2 regions of the Cellulomonas sp. P5_E12 genome follow, and region 1 is predicted to be linked to the other one. Evidence: predicted binding sites of a transcription regulator. Region 1 holds the regulator's gene; the other holds the start of a gene.
What was found. The regulator LexA, encoded in region 1, represses DNA repair genes until DNA is damaged. The targets are predictions, from matches to a motif close to TCGAACANNTGTTCGA.
Positions count from the first base shown of each region.

Region 1 (4,438 bases):
GCCCGACTTCTGGCGGACCACCGACCGCGCCGTGGCCGTCTCCGCGCTGCAGCGGCTCGCCACCGCCGGATAGCCTCGTCGGGTCGACGACCCGGAGGTAAGCAAGATGACCGAGAGCCTGGACATGGAAGACGTCGGCATGGCCCCCTACCGGAGCGCGCGCCGCACGTCGAAGCTCGCGATCGTGGGCGCGGGGGCCGTCGGATCGACGATGGCGTACGCCGCGCTGATGCGCGGGGCCGCCCGCTCGGTGGCCCTGTACGACATCAACGCGGCGAAGGTGCAGGCGGAGGCGCTCGACCTCGGGCACGGCATCCAGTTCATGCCGATGGCGCAGGTGGTCGGTTCCGACGACATCGCGGTGTGCGCGGACGCGGACGTCGTGATGTTCACCGCGGGTGCGAAGCAGAAGCCCGGGCAGTCCCGGATCGAGCTCGCGGAGGCGACCATCGGTCTGGTCCGCAAGGTGCTCCCGGCGCTGGTCGAGGTCGCGCCCGAGGCGGTCTACGTCATGGTGACCAACCCCGTCGACGTCGTCACCTACGCGGCGCTGCAGATCTCCGGGCTGCCGCCCGCCCAGCTGTTCGGCTCGGGCACCGTGCTCGACTCGTCGCGGCTGCGCTACCTGATCGCGCAGCACACGGGCGTCGCCGTGCAGAACGTGCACGCCTACATCGCGGGCGAGCACGGCGACACGGAGCTTCCGCTCTGGGGGTCCGCCAGCATCGGCTCCGTCCCGCTGCTCGAGTGGACCGGGGCCGGCGGGGCCGGTCCGCTCACCGCCGAGGTGCGGGAGAGCATCACGCGCGAGGTGGTCGAGTCGGCGTACCGCATCATCGAGGGCAAGGGCGCGACGAACTACGCGGTGGCGCTGGCCGGGTCGCGGATCATCGAGGCCATCGTCAAGGACGAGGGCCGGGTCCTTCCCGTCTCGTCGTTGCTCGACGACTTCCACGGCATCAGCGACGTGTGCCTGTCGGTGCCCGCCATCGTCGGCGCGCACGGTGTGGGCGAACGCCTGCCCGTACCGCTGTCCGACAGCGAGCTCGCCGGGCTGCGGAAGTCGGCCGACGCGGTGCGCGCGGTCGCCCGGCAGTTCGGATTCTGAGTGAGCTGCCGGGCCGCCCTCGTCGGAGGGTGGCCCGGCAGGCGCGTCAGAGGCTGCGCAGCACGCTGACGACGCGACCGAGGATGGTCGACTCGTCGCCCGGGATCGGCGAGTACGCCGGGTTGTGCGGCATGAGCCAGACGTGGCCGTCGATGCGCTTGAGCGTCTTGACCGTGGCCTCGCCGTCGATCATGGCCGCGACGATCTCGCCCTGCTCCGCCACGGGCTGCCGACGGACCACGACCCAGTCGCCGTCGCAGATCGCGGCGTCGATCATCGAGTCGCCGCTGACCTTGAGCAGGAACAGGTCGCCGTCCCCGACCAGCTGACGGGGGAGCGGGAACACGTCCTCCACCACCTGCTCGGCCAGGATGGGACCGCCCGCCGCGATCCGACCGACGACCGGGACGTAGGACGGGGCCGGCATGCGCTCGCCGTCGGCCTGGTCGGGGAAGTTCGAGCGGCTGCCGTCGGGCGCCGTCCAGGTGCCGACACCGCGCGAGTCGTCTGCGTGCACGACCTCGATGGCGCGGGGGCGGTTGGGGTCCCGGCGCAGGTAGCCCTTGCGCTCGAGCGCGGTGAGCTGGTGCTTGACGCTGGACGGGCTGGTCAGGCCGACGGCCTCGCCGATCTCGCGCATGCTCGGCGGGTACCCGCGGGACTCGACCGACGACCGGATCGTGTCGAGCACCAGCCGCTGACGCGCCGTGAGGCCGTCCGGACCGGGCGCGCTGTCCGGCAGCGCGTGGATCGTCGCCAGGTCCTGCTCGGGCTGGGACGTGTCCCGTGAGTCCGTCACTGCGCTCCTCCTCCGTAGGGCGGCCGCCTCTCGGCCCGCTCCGCCTCCTCCGCCTGCTCCACCCGCGCTCCCGGGCCCGTGACCTGCGCTGACGGGAACCTCCCGGCGGGCGTGTCAGTGGCTCGTGGTGCGCTTGTGCCGCATCGCCAGCCTAGGGATTTCGGGACCGAAGATCAAACATCTGTTCGATCGTGTCTCGACAGTGTCACCGGATGCTGGTAGACATCGTACAGACGTTCGACGAACAGGCGTTCGACGATCAGCGGTACCCCGGGAGCCCGGGCCGAGCAGGAACGAGAGACGTGATGAGCGCGATGGTGATGGGACCGGYGATGCCGACCTTGTCGAGCATGTCGAGCTTCGCGACGCCGAGCACCCGGCCGAGCAGCGCCGGCCGGACGGCCGGCGCGCGTCGGACCGCGGCTGTGAGCCGGGCGGCCGACGCCGGTCGACCCGCAGCGGCGCACCTCCGCCTCACCCCTCGCGGCCGCGCCGTGCTCTGGGTCCTCGCCGCCGTGGTCGTCGCTCTCGTGACGCTGCTCGGCAGCCGCGCCGCCGCCGACGGTCCCGTGGGCGCGCAGGAGGTCGTGCGGCACACGGTCGAGCCGGGGGAGACCCTCTGGGAGATCGCCGCATCGGTCGCGGGCCCGTCCGAGGACGTCCGGGACGTGGTGTTCGACCTGGTCCGTCTCAACGAGCTGCCCGACGCCGGCCTCATGGCCGGTCAGGTCATCGTCGTCCCTGCAGGCTGAGGAGCGACCGCGCCGTCCGGACGGAGTGAAGGCCGAGCGCCGTCAGCCGGCGACGCGGTTGCTACCGTCGGCGTCGCTTGCTAGGTTAGCCTTACCTCACAAGGCGAGCTGGGGGGCTTGCCAGGGGTGCGGGACCCGGGGTGCGGGAGCATCCCGCTCTGGACCCGCAGTATTGCGCGGCGCCGAGGCGAGTCGGCCCGTGACAAGGGACGGGGGCGTCCCCGCGACGGGCGGCCATCGTCGGATGGCCGCCCTTCGTGCATGCTTCGTCGTTCCTCTCGTCGGCTCGCGTGCACGTCAGGGTGCTGGCGCGGGTCGACCTTGCACCGTCGCAGACCGTGGCCTAGCGTCACGGGGGCGTTCCGACGCCATTGCCGCCGGCCGACCTCTCGGCCGGGCGTGCCAGCTCGAAGGGGATCACGGTGCACTGTCCGTTCTGCCGTCACCCGGACTCGCGGGTCGTCGACTCGCGGACCTCGGACGACGGGTCGACCATCCGGCGCCGGCGTCAGTGCCCGCACTGCAACCGTCGCTTCACCACGGTCGAGACCGCCAGCCTCTCGGTGGTCAAGCGGTCCGGGGCCACCGAACCGTTCAGCCGCGAGAAGATCGCCGGCGGGGTGCGCAAGGCCTGCCAGGGCCGCCCGGTGAGCGAGGACGACCTCGCGCTCCTGGCACAGAAGGTCGAGGAGACCCTGCGAGGCGCGGGCTCGGCGGAGATCGACGCCTACGAGATCGGGCTGGCCATCCTGGGACCGCTCCGGGAGCTCGACGAGGTGGCCTACCTGCGGTTCGCCAGCGTGTACCAGGCGTTCGACTCCCTGGAGGACTTCGAGGCCGCGATCACGGTCCTGCGTGCCGAGCGTGACGGCACCGAGGACGACGAGGAGCCCGACGCGACAGTCGAGCCGCAGGACGAGGCCGCCCGCACGACCTGACGGCCGAGCTCCAGCACGCCTCGTCCTCTGTCGGCGGGAGCACGTAGGTTCGTCGGGTGCTTCCCACCGACCTCGAGCTCCTCCATGTCCCCGGTCCGCCCGCCGTCCTTCCCGACGGCACCCGCGCCATCGTCTCGGTCCTCCGGCCCGACCTGACCGGCGACGAGTACACCGGCCACCTCTGGTCGGTCGACCTCGTCGGTGACGAACCTCCGCGCTCCCTGACCCGCGGCCACCGCGACACGGCTCCCGACGTGTCGCCCGACGGCCGGTGGGTGACGTTCCTGCGGGCCGAGCCCGACGGCAAGCCGCAGGTGTTCCTCGTCGAGTCCGCCGGCGGCGAGCCCGTGCAGCTGACCGATGCGCCGCTGGGCGCCGCCGAGCCGCGGTTCTCGCCCGACGGCACGCGGATCTCGTTCGTCGCCCGTGTTCCCGAGTCCGGTCGGTACGAGACGGACGGCAAGCCGGGGGCGGAAGATCCCCGGCACATCACCGAGCTGAAGTACCGCTCCGACGGCGTCGGCTTCCTGCGCGACCGCCCGCAGCACGTGTTCGTCGTCGACGTCCCGGCCGACGGCGAGCGGCCGGCTGCCCTGCCGGACGCCGTCGCTCTGACCGCCGGAGAGGTCGGCGTCTCCGGCGCGCGGTGGCTGCCGTCGGGCGAGGCCCTGGTCGGTGTCTCGTTCCGGCACGCGACGCGCGAGTCGGACCTGCGCAGCGACGCCGTTCTGGTCCGCTCGGCGCCGGACGGCGACCCGGCGGCGCCGGTGCCGCTCACGGACGCCGACGCGGGAAGCCCGCTGGGCGTCGACTCGGTGCTGCCGTCGGCGGACGGCTCGAC
Region 1 is NZ_JBFUMP010000011.1:52,808-57,245, reverse strand. Features, by position in the region: gene ACXJKA_RS11075 (ATP-dependent DNA helicase) at 1-73, shown strand, start outside; gene ACXJKA_RS11070 (L-lactate dehydrogenase) at 107-1,108, shown strand; gene lexA (transcriptional repressor LexA) at 1,155-1,907, opposite strand; gene ACXJKA_RS11060 (LysM peptidoglycan-binding domain-containing protein) at 2,258-2,659, shown strand; gene nrdR (transcriptional regulator NrdR) at 3,082-3,597, shown strand; gene ACXJKA_RS11050 (S9 family peptidase) at 3,654-4,438, shown strand, end outside.

Region 2 (4,438 bases), on a different contig from region 1:
CCTCGCAGCGGCCGCCCTTGACGTTGAAGGAGAACCGGCCCGGCGTGTAGCCGCGCACCTTGGCCTCGGTGGTCTCCGCGAACAAGCGGCGGACGTGGTCCCAGACGCCGGTGTACGTAGCGGGGTTGGAGCGCGGCGTGCGCCCGATGGGCCCCTGGTCCACGTGCACGACCTTGTCCAGGTGCTCCAGGCCGGTCACGCGCTTGTGCCGACCGGCGACCTGGCGGGCGCCGTTGAGCTCGTTGGCCAGCACCGTGTAGAGGATCGCGTTGACCAGGGTCGACTTGCCCGAGCCCGAGACGCCCGTGACGGCGGTCAGGACGCCCAGCGGGAACGAGACGTCGATGCCCTGCAGGTTGTGCTCGCGCGCCCCGACGACGGTCAGCTGCCGCAGCGTGTCGGTGGGCCGCCGCTCGTTCGGCATCGGGATGGTCCGCCGGCCCGACAGGTACGCCCCTGTCACCGACTCGGTCGACGTGAGCAGGCCCGCGAGGTCGCCCGAGTGGACCACCCGACCGCCGTGCTCGCCGGCGCCCGGGCCGATGTCGACGATCCAGTCCGCCGTGCGGATGGTGTCCTCGTCGTGCTCGACGACGATGAGCGTGTTGCCCAGGTCCCGCAGGCGCGTCAACGTGTCGATCAGGCGGCGGTTGTCCCGCTGGTGCAGCCCGATGGACGGCTCGTCCAGCACGTAGAGCACGCCGACCAGGCCGGAGCCGATCTGCGTCGCCAGGCGGATGCGCTGCGCCTCGCCTCCCGACAGCGTGGCCGCCGGGCGGGTCAGCGACAGGTAGTCCAGGCCCACATCGAGCAGGAAGCCGAGGCGCGCCTGGATCTCCTTGAGCACCTGCGCGGCGATCGCCCGCTCGCGCTCGCCGAGCTCCAGCCCGTCGAGGAACTCGCGCGCCTCCCGGATGGGCAAGGTGCAGACCTCGGCGATGGACCGACCCCCGACCTTCACGGCGAGGACCTCGGGCTTGAGCCGCGCACCCTCGCACACGGGGCACGGGACCTCGCGCATGAAGGCCTCGTACTTCTCCTTGCTCCAGTCCGAGTCGGTCTCGTTGTGCCGGCGCTCGAGGAACGTGATGACGCCCTCGAACCCGGTCGAGTACTGGCGCTCGCGACCCCACCGGTTCTTGTAGCGGACCTTCACCTCGTGGTTCTGGCCGTGCAGCACGGCGTCCTTGGCGCGCTGCGGCAGCGCCCGCCACGGCACGGACGTCGAGAAGCCCATGTCCGCGGCGAGCGCGCTGAGCACCCGGGCGAAGTACTCGCTGGAGATCTGCGACCACGGGGCGACCGCACCGTCGTCGAGCGACAGGTCCTCGTCCGGGACGACCAGGTCGGGGTCCACCTCGAGGCGCGAGCCGATACCCGTGCACTCGGGACACGCGCCGTACGGCGCGTTGAACGAGAACGTCCGCGGCTCGATCTCGTCCAGCGTGAGCACGTGGTCGTTCGGGCAGGCGCGGTGCTCGGAGAACCGACGCTCGCGGTTCAGGTCGTCGATGTCGGCGTCGACCAGCTCGACGACCAGGAGACCGCCGGCCAGGCCGAGCGCTGTCTCGACGGAGTCCGTGAGCCGGCGTTGGACACCCTCGCGGGCGACCAGGCGGTCGATGACGACCTCGATGTCGTGCTTGAGCTTCTTCTCGAGCGCGGGGGGCTCGGTGAGCTGCACCACCTCGCCGTCCACGCGGGCGCGGGCGAAGCCCTTGGCCTGCAGCTCCTTGAAGAGGTCGGCGTACTCGCCCTTGCGGCCGCGGACCACGGGCGCGAGGACCTGGTACCGGGTGCCCTCGGGGAGCTCGAGCAGCCGGTCGACGATCTGCTGCGGCGTCTGGGCGGTCACGCGCTCGCCGCAGATCGGGCAGTACTGCGTGCCGGCGCGCGCATAGAGCAGCCGCAGGTAGTCGTAGACCTCGGTGATGGTGCCGACCGTCGAGCGCGGGTTGCGGTTGGTCGACTTCTGGTCGATCGACACCGCCGGCGACAGGCCCTCGATGAAGTCGACGTCGGGCTTGTCCATCTGCCCGAGGAACTGGCGCGCGTACGCGGACAGCGACTCGACGTAGCGCCGCTGGCCCTCCGCGAAGATCGTGTCGAACGCCAGCGACGACTTCCCCGAACCGGACAGACCGGTGAACACGATGAGCTTGTCGCGCGGGAGATCGACGTCGACGTTCCGAAGGTTGTGCTCGCGGGCGCCCTGCACCACCAGTCGTTCGTTCACGGCGGGGAGTCTACGTGGCGCCACCGACAATCGCACATCTGTTCGACGTGAGCGAACGCACACGGGTCCGACGTGCCGCTCCCCCGCCGCCGGTCCATGCTTCGCACGTGGACAGTCCCGACGCCGCCGTCGACCCCCCGCTGGTACCGATCGAGGACTACGCCGTGCTCGGCGACGGGAGGACGGCCGCACTCGTCTCCCGCCGCGGCTCGATCGACTGGATGTGCCTGCCCACGTTCGACTCCGCCGCCTGCTTCGCGCGCCTGCTCGGCTCCTCGGACGACGGGCGCTGGCTGCTCACCGTGCGGGACGCGAGCGCGGTGACGCGGCGCTACCTGGACGACTCCTTCGTCCTGGAGACGACGTACGAGACCGCCCACGGGACCGCGGTTGCCCAGGAGACGATGCCACTCAACGACGGCCGTGCCGACCTCGTGCGGCGACTCGTCTGCACCCGGGGCAGCGTCGAGGTGGAGCACGAGTGGGTCGTCCGGTTCGGGTACGGCGCGGTCGAGCCGTGGGTGCGACGCATGACGGACGACGCGGGGAACGAGGCCATCCGGGCGATCGCCGGCCCGGACTCCCTGCTGCTGCGCGGCGACCGGCTGCCCACACCCCACGACCACCGGCACGCGGACCGGTTCACCCTGCAGCAGGGCGAGTCCGTCGAGCTCGCGCTGACCTGGACGCGGTCGTGGGACCCGGTGCCACCGCGGCTGACCATCGAAGACCGGATCGACCGCACCCGGATCAGCTGGGGCCTCTGGGCGCGCAGCTGCGCGTACACGGGCTCCTACCGCGAGGCCGTCGTCCGGTCGCTCCTCGTGCTGCGCATGCTCACGGACTCCGAGACCGGCGGCATCGTCGCCGCGGCGACGACGTCGCTGCCCGAGGACTTCGGCGGCGAGCGCAACTGGGACTACCGCTACTGCTGGCTGCGCGACGCCGCCATGACGCTCGAGGCGCTGCTCGAGCACGGCTACCGCGACGAGGCGACGGAGTGGCGCGACTGGCTGCTGCGGGCGGTCGCGGGCAACCCCGCCGACCTGCAGATCATGTACCGCGTCGACGGGGGGCGGGACCTGCCCGAGCGCGAGCTGGAGCACCTCGCGGGGTACGCCGGGTCGCGCCCGGTCCGCATCGGCAACGCCGCCGTCGAGCAGGTGCAGAACGACGTGCTCGGCGAGGTGATGTGCGCCCTCGAGATGGCGCGCGAGGCGGGCCTCGCCGAGACCGACGACACCTGGTCCCTCCAGCGGCACCTCGTGGACCACCTGCTCACCCGCTGGCGCGAGCCGGACCGGGGCATCTGGGAGGTCCGCGGCGACCCGCAGCACTTCACGCACTCCAAGGTCATGGCCTGGGCGGCGGTCGATCGCGCCGTCCGCGCCGCCGAGAGGCACGGGCTCGACGCTCCCGTGGACAGGTGGCGCACCGAGCGGGACGCCATCCACGCGGACGTCCTGACCCACGCGTGGAACGCGGAGCGGGGCACGTTCGTGCAGGCGTACGGCGCGGAGCACACCGACGCGGCGCTGCTGCAGATGGCGCAGGTCGGGTTCCTGCCGGCGGACGACCCGCGGATCGTGTCCACCCTCGCCGTGATCCGTGCCGAGCTCGAGGTCGCGCCCGGGCTGCTCCGCCGCTACCGCACGGAGCGCACCGACGACGGCGTGCCCGGCGACGAGCACGCGTTCCTCGCCTGCTCGTTCTGGCTCGCCGACGCCCTCGCCCGCGCGGACGACGTCGACGGCTCGACGGACGTGCTCGACATCCTCGTGGGCCTGGCCAACGACGTCGGGCTGCTGGCCGAGCAGTACGACCCGGCGGGCCGCCGGATGGCGGGGAACCTCCCGCAGGCCCTGTCGCACCTGGCGCTCGTCCGCGCGGTGCACAGCCACGACCTCGCACTGGAGAGAGCAGGACGATGAGCGACGACACGCAGGTGCTCGACGAGCTCGTGATCCGCCGGGCGTCCGTCGGGCCGATGGACAACAACGCCTACCTGCTGACGTGCCGTCGCGACGGCTCGCAGCTCCTCATCGACGCCGCCGACGACCCCGACCGCCTGCTCGCCCTCGTCGCCGAGGGCACCGGCCGCCTCGACCTGGTCGTCACCACGCACCGGCACGCGGACCATCACCGCGCGCTCGCCTCCGTCGTCGCGGTCACCGGCGCGCCCGCGGCCGCAGGCGCTGACGA
Region 2 is NZ_JBFUMP010000006.1:265,807-270,244, reverse strand. Features, by position in the region: gene uvrA (excinuclease ABC subunit UvrA) at 1-2,236, opposite strand, end outside; gene ACXJKA_RS07625 (glycoside hydrolase family 15 protein) at 2,344-4,167, shown strand; gene ACXJKA_RS07620 (MBL fold metallo-hydrolase) at 4,164-4,438, shown strand, end outside.
Region 2: a site for LexA is predicted at 2,267-2,282, ahead of uvrA (excinuclease ABC subunit UvrA). Genes of this name have one in related genera too.